DNA from 3 places in the Lysinibacillus sp. LK3 genome. Region 1 is predicted to be linked to each of the others. Evidence: riboswitches for the same ligand, from Rfam matches in the RefSeq annotation. Region 1 holds a riboswitch; each other region holds the start of a gene.
What was found. Region 1 has a riboswitch for cobalamin ahead of VK91_RS09675 (ferredoxin). Riboswitches for the same ligand answer to the same signal wherever they lie in the genome.
Positions count from the first base shown of each region.

Region 2: another riboswitch for cobalamin. It lies ahead of VK91_RS15845 (hypothetical protein); the one in region 1 lies ahead of VK91_RS09675 (ferredoxin).
Region 3: another riboswitch for cobalamin. It lies ahead of VK91_RS14370 (ABC transporter substrate-binding protein); the one in region 1 lies ahead of VK91_RS09675 (ferredoxin).

Region 1 is NZ_LDUJ01000014.1:350,940-356,385, reverse strand. Features, by position in the region: gene VK91_RS09685 (sirohydrochlorin chelatase) at 1-908, opposite strand, end outside; gene cobJ (precorrin-3B C(17)-methyltransferase) at 923-2,590, opposite strand; gene VK91_RS09675 (ferredoxin) at 2,595-2,966, opposite strand; cobalamin riboswitch at 3,112-3,294, opposite strand; cobalamin riboswitch at 3,546-3,731, shown strand; gene VK91_RS09670 (energy-coupling factor ABC transporter permease) at 3,880-4,626, shown strand; gene VK91_RS09665 (energy-coupling factor ABC transporter substrate-binding protein) at 4,630-4,902, shown strand; gene cbiQ (cobalt ECF transporter T component CbiQ) at 4,908-5,446, shown strand, end outside.
Region 2 is NZ_LDUJ01000021.1:164,725-170,170, reverse strand. Features, by position in the region: gene VK91_RS15860 (MATE family efflux transporter) at 1-1,213, opposite strand, end outside; gene VK91_RS15855 (tyrosine-protein phosphatase) at 1,348-2,115, opposite strand; gene VK91_RS15850 (ABC transporter substrate-binding protein) at 2,261-3,211, opposite strand; gene VK91_RS15845 (hypothetical protein) at 3,195-3,752, opposite strand; cobalamin riboswitch at 3,910-4,108, opposite strand; gene VK91_RS15840 (glutathione peroxidase) at 4,233-4,778, opposite strand; gene VK91_RS15835 (hypothetical protein) at 4,859-5,413, opposite strand.
Region 3 is NZ_LDUJ01000019.1:17,022-22,467, reverse strand. Features, by position in the region: gene VK91_RS14380 (class I adenylate-forming enzyme family protein) at 1-376, shown strand, start outside; gene VK91_RS14375 (acyl-CoA dehydrogenase family protein) at 378-2,045, shown strand; cobalamin riboswitch at 2,103-2,286, shown strand; gene VK91_RS14370 (ABC transporter substrate-binding protein) at 2,423-3,391, shown strand; gene VK91_RS14365 (iron ABC transporter permease) at 3,388-4,389, shown strand; gene VK91_RS14360 (adenosylcobinamide amidohydrolase) at 4,386-5,446, shown strand, end outside.

The DNA of each region.
Region 1 (5,446 bases):
TCTTCATGATGATGGTCATGGTCATGGTCATGCCCATGATCGTGATCGTGATGATGCGCATGTCCATGATCGTGATCATGATGGTGATGATGATGTGCATGTCCATGTACTGCCGCATAGGCGCGATAATCTTCTAAATCTTGCATACCTGTTGATGTACCGTTGATTGCCTGTTCAATACGCTCTAATAAAACATTTTGTAACCGTTCATGGTAGCCAAAATAGTTAGCAATTTGAATATCACAATCTGGATAAAGTTCATTAAACTTCTCACACATGCCATGCATACGTTCCATCAAAATGCCTGTGAATAAAAAGTATGGTAACATGATGATTTTTTTTGCACCTAGTTTGACACAACGTTCAATTCCTTCTTCAACTCGTGGATCTGTGACACCCATAAAAGCACTTTCTACGTATTTTACAGGTAGTTTTTCCCATAAAAGTCGCGTGATTTTATAAAAATCACCATTAGCAGATGGATCACTGCCACCTCGTGCAATCAATAAAATCGCTGTGTCTTCCTGCTCTTGTTCTGAATTAAAGCCAATTTCAGCTAGGCGATCTTGTAAAATGGCAAAGATTTCATCATGGATACCAATTGTTTGACCATATGTGAAGGTAATCGTTGGATAATGCTCACGTGCATGCTCGATTTCCGCTGGAATATGCAGTTTTGAATGGCCTGCATGCAGTAAAATGATTGGAATTACATGTACCTCTGTAGCTCCCTTTTTCACACAGTTTGTAATACCTTCTTCGATGTTAGGTGAAGCAAATTCAAGGAAACAAGTTTCCACTAAAAATTGTTCATCAATACGCGGTGTCATTTGTTCGATAAATGTACGAACCTCATCATTTCCTGCTGCTAAACGGCTCCCATGGCCGACAAATAAAATAGCTTTCATCTCTCTACTCCTTACTAGTCGCCGCACGGAGCTGGCTCTACTTTTATTTTGGAAGACATATCTTGATACGTAAAATGCAGTATTTTTTTCACACGTTTAAAATATTTAAATAAGCGTTCATTTGGATGAGCATTTGCTTTATATTCTTCAATAATATCTGTAATGAGTGGAATTAGTTGCTCAGGCTCCAGCCCTTCTACAACAGGCTGTGCTGCGTGTGCTGTACGACCGACTGGTTTTGCTCCAATAAAGACATCGAATTTACTTTTGCGGTAGACGATGCCAATATCATCAAATACAGCCCGATAACAGGCCATCCCACAGCCATTAAAGCCAATATTTAATGTCTTTGGTAAGGACATACCGCCTAGTTTTTCTTGTATTTCCTCTGCATATGGTATTGAATCAGCCTTTTCACCGTAGCAAAAATCACAAGCCTTCAGTGATAACACATCACCAATCGGAGCTAATAAAAACCCTACTTCCTGTAATTTCTCTGTGATCTGTTCAGGGGCAGTCGTTGGTATTTTCAAATGAATTTGATGATCTGGTGTGTATTCCATCGTCCCCTCATCCCCAACGACCTCCGCTAACGTCATCATTTGCTGGGGAGTAAAAAACTTATTGGCTACACCAGGACTTACTGCTAATTCAAAAATAGATTCTATTTTTTGCTGTACAAGCTTCGGTGTTACTTTGACTGCGCTTGTCCCTTTTACCATTGCAAGTGCCGCTGTAGCCATTTCAAGAGCTGTTTTTTTCGGCTTTGGCGTAGCGGCTATACTGGGTTTATTAAAGCGCCCTGCATTAGGGTCAGCCGTAAAGTCATTTCGCGCTGTTCCTGTCTCTTGGTTCATTGCCCAAGGTTCATTTTCTTCGCGTAAACGTTGATGTGGACGTAATGGCTGTTTCTCTTCACCCAGGGTATATTTACGTTGGTAACCGCGGGGCGTAATCATCTTATTGTCATAGAAAAATGTTGACGAATTCCCGATAATGACAGTTGTCAACATACCAATATCATGTTCTAGCATTTCTGCTAGTGTTGTCATGGTCACTTCTTGACGTTCTCGATAGGCACTTTTCACAAGCCCAACTGGTGTGTCTGGCGAACGATATTCTAAAAGTATTCGTTGAGCCTCGACAATTTGTCTTGTTCGACGTCCACTTTTAGGATTGTATAAAGCAATGACAAAGTCCGCCATCGCAGCTGCCTCGACACGCTTTGCAATTAAATTCCAAGGTGTTAGATGGTCACTCAAACTGATTGTACAAGCATCATGCATAATAGGTGCACCAAGTATGCTAGCGCATGAATTAATCGCAGAAATCCCAGGAACAATTTCAACTTCAATTCCTGTTGCTTCTGTCCAGCCTAGCTCAATTAACACCTCATAGACTAATCCTGCCATGCCATAGACGCCTGCATCACCACTCGAAATTACTGAGACGATGCTCCCTGCTTCAGCTTGACGAACGGCTTCCTGTGCACGCGACACTTCTTCTGTCATGCCTGTACTAACAATCGATTTTGCACTTACTAAATCTTGAATCAGCTCTACATAGGTTTTATAGCCTATAATCATATCACTTTGTTGTAAAGCCTCTACTGCACGTGTCGTAATATGCTTAAAATCTCCAGGTCCAAAGCCTACTACGAAAATTTTTCCTTTTTGCGCCATGTTGTTACCCCTCTTTCACCTTTTCGATCCCTTTAATGGCAGTTGTTTGAGCAGTACGCTGTAATGTACCTTCACGAAGTGTAAAGACATGTTCGTTGTATAAGGATTCATGATGTAAATCTTGTACTAGTGTTCTAGCATGCTCTGTTGATGGCACACGATACCAGTTTCCTTGAGGATAAGCGATTACCACACAAGCATCCTTGCAGCGTCCATTACAGCGCGTTCTTGTCGTATGTATTTCCTGATCGAGTGCTTGCCGCTGTATCTCATCTCGAATGGCTAAGGTAATTTCCTCCCCATCCTTTTTCATGCAGCTACTGCCATTGCAAATAAAGAGATGTGTTTTCATCCCCTCTAAATTCCAAGTTGTCATCTTCTGTCTCCCCTCATTTGCTTTTTGGAAAAAGAAAAACCTTTACTCTATAACGAAGAGTAAAGGTTTTGTAGAAGCCAAATAAAAACGAATAGAATGAAATACAGGTACCCGCTTTCGCTTCAACTTCTCCCTCCGAAAAGTTTGCATGCACAATCAAATAAGCAGGTTTCCTGACTTAAGCTTCATTTTACTGTCGCACCTTCCCAAGTTTGTACCAGTGGCTTTGCGATTTCATCAGCTATTACAGTAGCGGGGGCTGTATTGGATTTTCACCAATTTCCCTATTATCTCGAGCTATTCGAGCACTTATTGACGTTTTATATGAAATTTTTATTAGAATTTTAAATAGAAAACTGTCTTTATCATATCTTATTATTTTAAAATTTCAATATTTCTTTAAAAATTTATGACAAATTTATCAATTTTGAATGGAACTAGGTATGAAATTTATACAATCTATATAATTTGCGCACAAAATTTTATCAGAATATTCACTGTTGACCTTTAATTTAAAAAATTTCATAAAAGGTATAGCATATTTATGGAAATTCATGTTACACTTTGTCGTGAAATCTCACAATTTGAATGTTTTTCGGTGCAAAGTGCTTGTCATTTTGCTTAAAAGGGAAGCCGGTTTGAGCCCGGCGCGGTCCCGCCACTGTAATAGGGAGCTTTATAGAATATGTCACTGTCCAACGGATGGGAAGACCTATAAAGCATTGAACTAGAGCCAGGAGACCTGCCGAAAAATAAGTGATCGTTTCAACCTACGAGGATAGGTGTGCGGCTTAGCAGATGAGACTGTTATTTGCTTTTTTAGCTATGCACTTTTCCACCTAAGGAGAAGTGCTTTTTTTAATTACGCACGCAATATTCTAAAAATCTATTAATTAGTTAGGAGGAAAGCTTTTTGAAATTATCATGGTGGAAACTTAGTTATTTTTTACTGGCCTTTTTAATCGTGCCAAAACGTGCCTTTGCCATGCATATCATGGAAGGTTTTTTACCAATCGAATGGGCTATTTTTTGGTGGGTGATCTCTATCCCATTTATCATTCTAGGATTGCGTTCTATTCGAAAAACCATTGATGAAAATCCTGAAACAAAAATGCTTTTGGGGCTTTCAGGAGCCTTTGCCTTTGTGCTATCCGCCCTAAAAATCCCTTCAGTTACAGGTAGTTGCTCTCACCCAACTGGTGTAGGACTTGGGACAGTACTCTTTGGCCCTCTAGCAATGAGTGTAATTGGAACAATCGTTTTATTATTTCAATCTTTATTATTAGCTCATGGAGGAATTACAACTTTAGGGGCTAATGCCTTTTCTATGGCTATTGTTGGTCCTTTTATTGCTTACTTTGTCTTTAAAGGGGCTCAAAAAGTAGGGTTGTCATTTTCACTAGCCATATTCTTTGCAGCTATGCTTGGTGATTTAGGTACATACATTGTGACTTCTGTACAACTAGCACTAGCCTTTCCTTCAGAGGTTGGAGGCTTTATGGCATCCTTTACAAAGTTTGCAGGTATTTTTGCCTTAACTCAAATTCCTTTAGCAGTGAGTGAAGGAATTTTAACGGTCATTGTGATGAATTTCTTGAAAAAATACAATGTTAGCGAATTAAAAACGTTACGTGTTTTCTCAACAAAGGAGGCACATTAACAAATGAAAAAAAATTTATTGTTATTAGCAATTGTTGTGTTGTTAGCCATCATTCCCTTATTCATACAAAAAGGTGCTGAATTTGGTGGTGCTGATGGAGAAGCAGAAGCAGCTATCGGTGAAATCAATGCGGAATATGAACCATGGTTTGAAAGTCTATGGGAGCCACCAAGTGGTGAAATCGAAAGCTTATTATTCGTGCTACAGGCAGCTATAGGAGCTGGCTTTATTGGCTACTTCATCGGCTATATGCGTGGCAAACACAAAGAAGGTTAACCATTATGTTACTCATTGATAAGTATGCCTATCTGAATAAGCTAGCGTCCGTTCATCCGCTAGAAAAAATGATATTTTCACTTGGACTACTTCTCATAACGCTCATCATGAGAGATGAACGACTTTCACTCATTACATTTTTTGTAATGAGTGCTTTTATCATTTTAGGTGCAAAAATTCCGCTTGCATACTACGGCAAATTATTATTGCTACCTAGCTTTTTCTTATTAACAAGTCTCGTATCTATTTTACTTTCCTTTACATCATCAACGAATGCACTCCCTGCCCATATTTGGTCGTTTACATTTAGGAATTGGACTGTCTTTATTGGGAATGCAAGTGTGTTAGCAGCGCAACAGCTGTTCTTTATTGTCCTTGGCAGCATTAGTTGTTTATACTTTTTAATTCTAACCACTTCCGTACAAGGAATATGTTATGTGCTACGACAATGGCGACTTCCCTCTTTATTAGTGGAGCTCGTCGAACTAATCTATCGTTTTATTTTTATGTTTTTAGAAAGCATGCAAAATATACATCTCGCCCA
Region 2 (5,446 bases), on a different contig from region 1:
AATAGCCAAGCGGCAGGCTCATGCAAACCATTGATAGAAAACCAATTTTCACAGGGAATCTAGCATCCCCAGAAGCGCGTAAAGAGTTAATGACAACGATATTCATTGTGCGACCAGTCTCTAGCAAAATACTTAATGCTAACACGGATGCCCCAATCTTAATGACTTCTGGATTATCAGTAAATACCTGCATAAGTGGCTTACGGAATAGCGTAACGACTGCGACCATAATAATCGTAAAAGCAAATGCTGCACGAACACTTTTCCATAGCTGATGATACGCCTCATCTTTTTCTCCTGCACCTACATGACGACCAATAATAATGGCTGTTCCTGTACCAATGGCAATTGCAAATAAATACGTAAACATCGAAATATTCATAGCATATTGTCGTGCTGCTAGTGTTTCTGCTCCTAAGTAAGTCGCATAATATAAAAAGATGATTTGGCAAAATTGATAAAGTACCTGTTCAAACGCAGATGGTAAACCAATGTTTAATATTTTTCTCACATATTCCTTTGAATACTCAAAATAATATTGTAACTTTACGCGCACTTCCATTACCTGATACAGCAACCAGAAAAATACTAGGACGGCTAATCCGCGACTAATGACAGAGGAAATAGCCGCTCCTTTCACACCAAGCTCTGGTAAACCTAAATTCCCAAAAATAAGACCGTAGTTTAGCACAACATGTAAGACGTTCATGCCAAGCGAAACGTACATAGTTTGTTTTGTCCAACCATGTACACGAATAATTGCAGCGAGTGCATTAATAATAGCCTGTAGGAAAATAAAACTCCCAATGATGGCTAAGTAACTTTGTGCATAGTGGAGTACTTCTCCCTGCAAGTTCATCATTGTCATTAAATGTCTCGCAAAGAAGAAAAATAAAATACTCATTAAAAGCCCAACGACCAAATTCATCGTGACCGCTAACGCCGAGATCTTGGCAGCTTCAAAAAAGCGTTTGGAGCCTAAATACTGAGAAACAACAATAGATGCACCATTGCCCACTACCTCCAGAATCAAGATGGCAATATGGATATATTGATTGGCTGCACCTACTCCTGATACAGCATTATCTGATAAAGCACTGAGCATAAAAGTATCGGCTAGTCCCATCAACATAAATAGAAAAACTTCTAAGAAGATTGGCCATGTTAAATGGAATAGACTTAACTTATTTGTCTCTTTAATTGTGTCTGCCAATACTTTCACTTCTCCTATTTTTTCTTAAAAATCTATTGTATCTTATCACAAATATTCAGACTGTAAAGAGATTTATAGGAAGACAGCGCTTCCACATAAAAAATCCCTTTCACATCGTGTGAAAGGGCTCATTTTTAAATTAAGCAATAAGATTGTAATTGCTCTCGTTTTTCAATTGTTAGGCCAAATTCCTGCTCTAAAAACCCAGTCTTAGAACCATAGCGACGATCCATCGCATCCAATGCTGCTTGTAAATAGTCTTCACGGGCGGACATTAATGCATAAAATTGCTGTAGTTCTTGCTCATTATACTGATGCTGAATAGCCTGAGCCATTCGTTCTACCATTGGACGTAAATGTATATTAGTATCTAAATAATCCTCCATGATAGTCTCCACTGGTACATCTAAAGCTAGTAAAATAAGTGCTCCTCCAATACCCGTTCGGTCCTTACCAACTGCGCAATGATGTACAAGACCTAGATTATTAGGATTTTGAATCGTTTGCATTAACTCTTTAAATGAAAGATTGTTAAAAGGCATTTGTGCATAAAAATCCCGAAACATCTCAGGGCTTACCACTTTATAGAAATCTCTACCACCAGCATTGGTTGGCATTTCAAAAGCATGATTACCCTTCGCTGGGATTTGTATATATTGAGCATGCGAGAACACTGGGTTAGGATTATGATACGCCTCATTGTTATCGCGATAATCAAAAATGGTCTTAATCCCTAACGTTTCAAATAGCTCTTTATCCGACAGTGTCATTTTTCCAAGGGCAGCTGAGCGGTAAAATAAACCGTTCTTTACCCTACGCCCATCTTTTGTTTTATATCCACCCATGTCTCGGAAATTATAGACTGCTTCAAATGGAATTACCTTTGTCTCTAATTGCTCCAATCACTACACCTCCTAAGATTATCAAGCATACTTACTTTTATTTTAAAGAACAAACTACATTAATTCCAATTTTCACGCTAGGTAATAATTTAAACCACATAAAAAATGCTAGCTGAATAGCTGACAGCTAGCATGGAAACATTTCTTATTTAAATAACTCTGGGTACACAGCCTTCGCTACTAATTCTACAGCTTCACCAATACGCGGACCAGGTCGATTAGAGATATCTGTATCAATGGACAATACCGCTTTGTTTTGAATAGCTTTCACAGTATTCCAACCATCTCGTCCAAGAATTTCTCCTATTGGATCTTCTGTATAGTTTACTGTTGTTAAAATAACATCTGGATTTTTCGCAATAACATCTTCCTCATTCACTTTTGCCCAGCTATTCAAGTCAGAAAAAACATTATTAACATTAGCTGCATCTAATATTTCTTGCTGGAAAGTGCTAGAGCCTGCTGTATATATGTCTGGCTTAGGGCTAACCTCTAAATAAACATTTTTCGGCGTTTTTACATCCTTCACCTTCGTTTGTACTTCAGCAATTTTCGCTTTAATCTCTTCGTTTAATTTATTTCCTTTATCAGGAACATCCATCACAGCAGCAATTTGTTCGATATCTCCATAAACATCGTCGAAAGTAGTCGCAGATTGAATAACAAACACTTTAATTCCTGCGTCCTCAAGCGGCTTTAGGGCATCCTTATCACCGATTGTATAAGCAATGACAACATCTGGCTTTAACGCTAAAATTCTTTCACTGTTAAAGTTCATAGTATCCGAGACACGTTCAATTTTTTGTGCTTCCTCTGGGTAAGTATCGTACTCAGTTGCTCCTACAATTTTATTGCCAACACCTAAAGCAAACAAAATTTCAGTATTACTTGGTTGTAAAGATACAACTGTTTTTGGTACTTCATTAAACTCTATTTCCACTCCACGGTCATCTGTCACTTTATAGCTTGTTTTCTCTGCTTGTTGTGTATCTTGCGAAGCATCTTTATTTTTTGTATCTTCAGCAGTGCCACAGCCTGCTAATACCAGTGCAAGTAAGAGCACTGATAGCCATTGGAAATTAAATACTTTTTTCATTGTTATTCTCCTTTTTCTTTTTCATTGGGTAGGATTTACTAATAAACCGTATTTCCGCTATTCCAGCTTGCTGATTCATAAAAACAGCCATGACAAAACATACATTAGCTAATAAACCAAGGTAATCGAAAAGAATAGCAGGAACCTCTCGTTCTTCTGATACTTTGTGTAAAGTACGATATGATTTTTTTGCCTCACTGCGACAAAGATGTAAGGCTGAAGCTGCCTCTGTTCCTTGAGGTAAAACAAAACTTTGAATCTCTTCCTTCACATGGCGAACGTAAAAATCATAACGTTCACTTAACCAAGATAAATCCTCTTCAGTTACTGCTAATTTCCCACGAACTGAGCCATTCACATGATAAGCCATAGGTAACATAAGCAATAAATCCTCAGCAACAACTTGAACATCCTCTTTTTTTACCGCAGCTAATGCAACTCCTAGATGTGTTGTCAGGCTATCTGTTCGAATTTCAAAATCGACCGTTGAAGCTTTCTCACGCATAAATGGATAACAAGAATAACGGGCATCTTTTTTCACTTGCTTCCCCCCTATTTTCTATAATGAAAAATTCTTATTTGAAAGGCATAAAAAAGTCGCTCCTTTTTGCAAAGGAACGACAAAAATAACATAATGAGCCATCAAACTAGACAAAGCCTATGTATTTGCCGTATATCCTCCTAGCTTCCGAGAAGTTTTTATACGTTCAAATAAAGGTCGGTCTCCTGGCTTGTACAGTTCGTCACATGAAACGAATGTGTTATAAAGGACCTTCCCATCTTCTTTGAGACAGTGGTAAATCTTTATAATGGCTGCACTTACAGTTGCGGAAACAGCTCCGGTTTTTCACCGGATTCCCGATTATGCTAATTAGCACCTTTATTCTGCAAGAATATTTCATTTGTAAAGCAGTTTATCATATATGCTTCAGAAAAAATAGCTGTGCTCAGTTTTAAAATATAGCATTATTTCTACTTGAAGAGAAAACCCTAACTAATTTTTACATTATTAAGAAATTTACTATAATAGTGTTTCAATTGCTTTTTCAATATCGAGCTGTGAATCTGTTGGTTCAAAGCGTGCGACGGACTTACCATTAGCATCTACTAGAAATTTTGTAAAGTTCCAGCGAATATTACGACCATCTAAAAAGCTTGGGGCAAGTTGAACAATTGCTTCTGCCAACATTTTCTCCTGCATACTTGCCTTCCCAAACTCTCGGTAATCCACTTCATGCTTTAAATAATTAAAGAGTGGATGGGTAGCCTCTCCATTTACCTGTACAAGCTCAAAAATCGGGAATGTGACCCCATAGTTTACCTTGCATAGATGCTTAGTTTCCTCCCCATCTTCAGGATTTTGATGGCCAAATTGATCACAAGGGAATCCAAGAACTACAAAATTCTCTTTTCCATATTTATCATACATTTTCTGTAAGTCTTCAAATTGATATGTAAATCGGCATTGGTTTGCCGTGTTAACAATTAACATTGTTTTTCCACGATATGTTTCCATCGATAAAATTTCGCCATTAGGCTTCCGAACTAGATAATTATAAATGCTCATGCATAATCCCCTTTTTTCATTCATTATAGTTGACTATTCTATCGTTCATCAAAGAATTTGCACAAAAAAACACCACCTCGCTACTTTGAACGGATGGCTGACTTATACTTCTTTTTATATTTAGCATCTTGTTCTTCATTAATTAAACGATGGGCAATATCTAATAATTTCGAGTCATTTGTTTGATCATATAACTTTTTAAATGACATAATAATATCCTGACGAATAAGAGATGGCTGTTTTTCATCTATACATGTTTGAAATCTTTTAGCTAGATACGATACAACCAAATCTCTTTGTACTGGACCCGCCTGTCCAATTTTCCAAATTGCTTGTAATGCATGCCTTGCCGTAGCAGATTGTTCATCGTAAGTCACAGCCCAAATCTTTAAAAAATCCTCCAAGACCCTTTCTTCTGGATCACTTTTTGCAGCTAAAGCGCATAAAATTTGTGCAGCACGTGCACGAGAATAACCATTATTGTATGTAAGTGCTTTTATTAGCTGTTCCCAAACTGCATATGTCCAATCTACGGGTTCCTGCATAATTTTCATTAATTCCTCGTAAGATTCATATTGAATATCGCGATCATGCTCTGTTAGATTACTAAAAAGTTGCAAAATCTCTTTTTCCATAATTCATCCCTACCTTTATTGTTTCAGAACGTA
Region 3 (5,446 bases), on a different contig from region 1:
TGATGGTTGGTTAAAAACCGGAGATCTAGCTCGCAAGGATGAAGATGGTTTTATTTGGATCGTAGATCGTAAAAAGGATGTCATTATTTCGGGAGGTGTCAACATTTATCCGAAAGAAATTGAAGATTGTTTATTGAGCTTTGAAGGTATATTCGAGGTTGCGGTAATTGGTGTACCACATCCGCAATGGGGGGAAACTGTAAAGGCGGTGTATTCTGCTAAACAAGACATCCATGAGGAAGCTTTGAAAGCTTATTTAGAGGAGCATCTTGCAAAGTTTAAAATACCACGTATTTTTGAAAAAGTAGAAGCGCTACCACGCAATGCATCAGGCAAAATATTAAAACAAAATTTAAAGGGGCAAGAGGTGAGATAGCATGAAAGTATTACAACAAGAAGCAATGCGTACTACGAACTTTTTTACTGAAGATGACACGCTTCAAAAAATAGTAGAAATGATGTTAGATAAAGAGTTTTTATCCTATGCCCAACGAGAGTTAACAGATTTTGGTGAGCTATGTGCAGGTGATATTGATGCGAGGGCAAAACATACAGATCGACAGGGTGAGCCTCGCCTTCAAAAATATGATGCCTATGGTGAAGAGATATCAGAGGTTTGGGTTAATGATGGCTATAAAAAAACGATTGAAGAGACATATAATACTGGGATTGTAGGTTATGTACACAAGCATATTCCGCAGCTAGGCCACAAGGGGAATTATGTTTATAGCTTTGCACAAGGTTATTTGCTATCACATGCAGAACCTGGTTTTTATTGTCCCGTAACATTGACGATGGCTACTGCCTATCTATTAGATCATTATGCAGATGAAGAGGTAAAGCATCGTTTTTTACCACATGTGTGTGCAACAGGTGACACAGATTTATATGAAGGTGCGACCTTTTTAACAGAACGTCAAGGAGGCTCTGACGTAGGTGCAAATGTGGTGGAGGCGAGAAAGGATGGCACTGCGTATCGTCTATATGGTGAAAAATATTTTGCATCCAATGCGGGCATGTGTGGTGTAGCGATGGTATTGGCACGACTAGAAGGTGCGCCAGCAGGTTCCAAAGGCTTAACATTGTTTGCAGTTCCTTGGCGCAAAGAAGATGGAACAACAAATCATCTACGTATTCGCCGACTGAAAGATAAGCTAGGCGTTCGGGCAGTTCCCTCTGGTGAGGTAGAATTTGATGGTGCACTTGCCTATGTTGTAGGGGAGCAAAATAAAGGGATTTATTATATGCTAGAAGCACTAAATCTCTCTAGAATTTGTAATGCAGTCGCTTCAATTGGTATTATGCGTCGCGGCTTCTTAGAGGCAAAACATTATGTAAGCAATCGACATGCATTTGGCAAGCCCTTAACACAGTACCCTATGATTCAGGATACTTTAGGGAAGTTTGCAGCTAAGTTGCACGTGGAAGTAGCGACAGTTTTTGATCTTATCCAATTATACGATAAAGTGACAAGTGGACAGGGAACTCAGCAAGATCTTATTATGAATCGTTTATATATTGCCATTATGAAAAAGGAAACAGCAGAGCAAGCTGTTCATTATGCTAGTGAGGCAATTGAATTACACGGAGGTAATGGCTATATAGAAGACTTTGTAACGCCCCGCTTATTAAGAGACGCCCAAGTGTTAACGGTGTGGGAGGGGACGGCTAATATTTTGGCCTTAGAACTCATTCGTTTAGTAGATAAGTTTCATGCTCATGAACTGTTTGTACATGAGATGGAGGAACGATTAGACAAATTAGCTGACAGCTCACTAGTACAAATCGTTAAAGAACAATTGGCGAATATGTCTGTGAAACTGCGAATTTTTAGCGCTTTAGACGAGGCAACGAAAACTTTTGAAGCTAAAGGTATGGCGGAAAAAATGGCTCACCTTTATGAAAGTGTCATAGCGGTTGAGTGGGCACATAAATTTGGTGGGAAATATGAAAAACTAGCAGACGTTTATTTAGAACAGACATGGTCATTAAGAGAAATGGGTGCTCAAATGAAAACAGTCCAATACTTTTCTGAAATTGTATAATGGCCGGGGAGTCGTCTTGAATGGAGGCGACTTTTTTCATTTTCATGTATAATGAAATCAACTGAATATTATAAAGGTTCTTTACTTAAGTAAAGTGAAAAGGGAAATCGGTGTAATTCCGATGCGGTCCCGCCACTGTAAGTGTGAGTTTTTTCAAATGATGCCACTGAAGATTTCGGGAAGGCTTGAAAAATCGCAAGTAGCACTAGCCAGGAGACCTGCCTTTATAACGACATGACAACCTACGAGGATAGGGTGGTGGATTTTGTATCAGTTTTTTTGGTGCGATTTTGCCCCCTCATCGATCAAAGATGAGGGGTTTTATTTTGATGTAGAATAAAGCGAAATGTCGCACGGATCAACGAAGGAGGATTCACATGAAGAAATTTTGGAAAATAGGATTATCAGCATTTTTAGCAGTAGGCTTGCTAGCTGCTTGTGGGCAGGAAGCAAAAGATAACAAGCCATCTAACGAGCAGCAAACACAGCAAGAAACAGCACAGGTGGATGAAGCAACATTCCCAATGACGATAACAGATGCCCTTGGTAAGGACATTACACTTGAAGCACCTCCTAAGAAAATTGTTTCACTTATACCGAGTAATACCGAAATCCTTTTTGGACTAGGTTTAAATGATGAAATAGTTGGTGTTACGGACAACGACGATTATCCGCCAGAGGCAGCTGAGAAGGATAAGGTTGGCGGTATGGAATACGATATTGAAAAAATTATTGCCTTAAAACCAGATATCGTTTTTTCACACGAATCTAGCATGTCTCTTTCAGAAGAGGCTATTGCACAGCTTGAATCAGCAGGTTTGAAAGTATTTGTTGTAAAAAATGCACAAGACTTTAATGAAACATATACAACAATTGAGCAACTTGGACGTGCTACAGGGAAATTACCAGAGGCAGAAAAAATTGTCGCTAATATGAAGGCAAAAGTAGAAGAAGTTTTGTCTAAAGTCAAGGATGTTGAACCCAAAAAAGTGTTAGTTGAAGCATCAGATGAGCCAGATATTTATACAGCTGGCAATGGTACATTTATGAACGCTATGCTTGAAATGATCAATGCAGAGAATGTAGCTGTAGATGGCGATAATTGGTATAAAATTGATGCAGAACAAATTATCGCAAAAAATCCAGATGTCATCGTGGTGACATATCATTATGTACCAGATATTTTAACGAAAATACCAAAACGTGCGGGCTTTGATACGATTAATGCCATAAAAAATAATGCGATTGTGCAGGTAGATGAAAGTACAACAAGTCGTCAAGGGCCACGTTTAGCAGAAGGTCTAGAAGAATTAGCAAAAGCGATCTATCCTGAGGTATTTAAGTGAAAAAAATAGCACTAGCCTATACACTAACATGTACGCTTCTTCTTATTAGCATCTGGTGTGGCGTAGCGATAGGCTCAGTTCATATTCCACTAGAAGTATTGTGGAATAAGGCGGTTGATGAAACAGCCGCCAATATCTTTTGGAAAATTCGTTTGCCTCGAGTGTTATTAGCGGGACTAGTAGGCGCATCTCTAGCTATTGCTGGAGCAGCTTTCCAAGGTTTATTAAAAAATCCATTAGCAGATCCATATACACTAGGGGTTTCATCAGGGGCTTCTGTTGGTGCTGTTTTAACGATCTTTTTTAGTATTTCTATACCTGTTGTCGGTTTGTATGCGCTGCCAATCTTCAGTATGATTGGTGCTATCATTACGATGGTAGTTGTTATGAGCTTTGCTAGACTCGTAGACCGCTCATTAAAAATGGAAACGTTGATATTAACAGGTGTTATTTTTAGTTCATTTTTAGGTTCCCTCATTTCATTAATGATTGCCTTATCTGGTGAAGAATTACGTCAGGTAATAGGCTGGCTACTTGGTTCTGTTTCGATGCGTGGTTGGCCATATGTCCAAATGATCATTCCATTTGTGATTGTAGGTTCAATAATGCTATGGACACAAAGACGAGAATTAAATGTCTTGTTGTATGGTGAAGAGCGAGCAAAACATTTAGGTGTTAATGTAAAGCGCAGTAAATATTTGATATTAACAGGTGGCTCCATGCTAACTGGAGCAGCTGTAGCAGTTTCTGGCACAATTGGCTTTGTAGGATTAGTGGTGCCGCATATGACAAGGATGATTTGGGGTTCTGATCATCGCCACTTATTACCATTATCTTTTTTCAATGGTGCAACATTACTCATTATTTGCGACTTAGTAGCACGAACAATCATTGTGCCAAGAGAGCTACCAATTGGTGTTATTACGGCATTTATTGGAGCACCTGTTTTCTCCTATATTTTTTATAAGCAGCGAAGAAGCAAGGGGGTACGGGCATGATTGTTGTTGAACATCTATCAGGTGGCTATGAAGATGTACCAATCGTCAAGGACATTAGTTTTACTGTTGAAAAAGGAAAAATTCTTGGCATTCTAGGGCCGAATGGTAGCGGGAAATCCACATTATTAAAAGTAATGAGTGGTATTTTACCAGCTACTGCTGGAACCGTTTCGATTGATGGACAAAATATTCTTTCTTATAATGCTCGTGCTTTGGCTAAAAAAATGGCTGTATTACCACAGCTTCATGCAAATGCTTTCTCGAACAGTGTGAGAGAGGCAGTTTCACTGGGGCGCTACCCGCATCAAACAGGCTTTTTCTCGAGTTGGTCTGCACAAGATGAGAAGGCAGTTCAACATGCAATGCTTCAAACAGGTGTAAAGCGATATGAGCATACACCGATGGAATTTTTATCTGGCGGTGAACAACAAAGAGTTTTTGTTGCACAGGCATTAGCTCAAACAGCTGAAATCTTACTGCTGGATGAACCAACTAATCATCTTGATATTGCACACCAACGTCAAATTTTAGATATGGTTCGGAAGGAAGCCATGGAGTGTGGTTTAACAGTCGTTATGGTACTACACGATATGAATTTAGCCTCTCTTTATTGTGATGAATTATTGCTGATGGAAAGCGGACAAATGAGAGCACTTGGTGCACCACATGAAGTATTAATTGCCTCCCAAATTGAAGAAGTTTATCAAGCACGGGTGACTACATATGCTCACCCTGAAATACCAAAACCTCAAATTACAATGATGCCCGCAGCTACAGACTATCAGCAGCGAGCTGTCATCAAAAAAGAGCACTTTACGATAACTGAACAATATATCCAACTTCAATCAGAGCTTCCTCTGAAGACCGTATCTTCTGCAGTTCATAACCCAGGTATTGGCTGGCATAATTGCTTATTAAATCGCTCAGTTCCTGGTGATTATGTCATTAGTGATGTGAAACGAGAAGTTAAAGAATTTTTGAAAAGGGAAAATTTTTCATCTACAAATACTGTTGTTATGCTAACAGCAGTACCAACAGCTCTAGTGGCCATCAATGA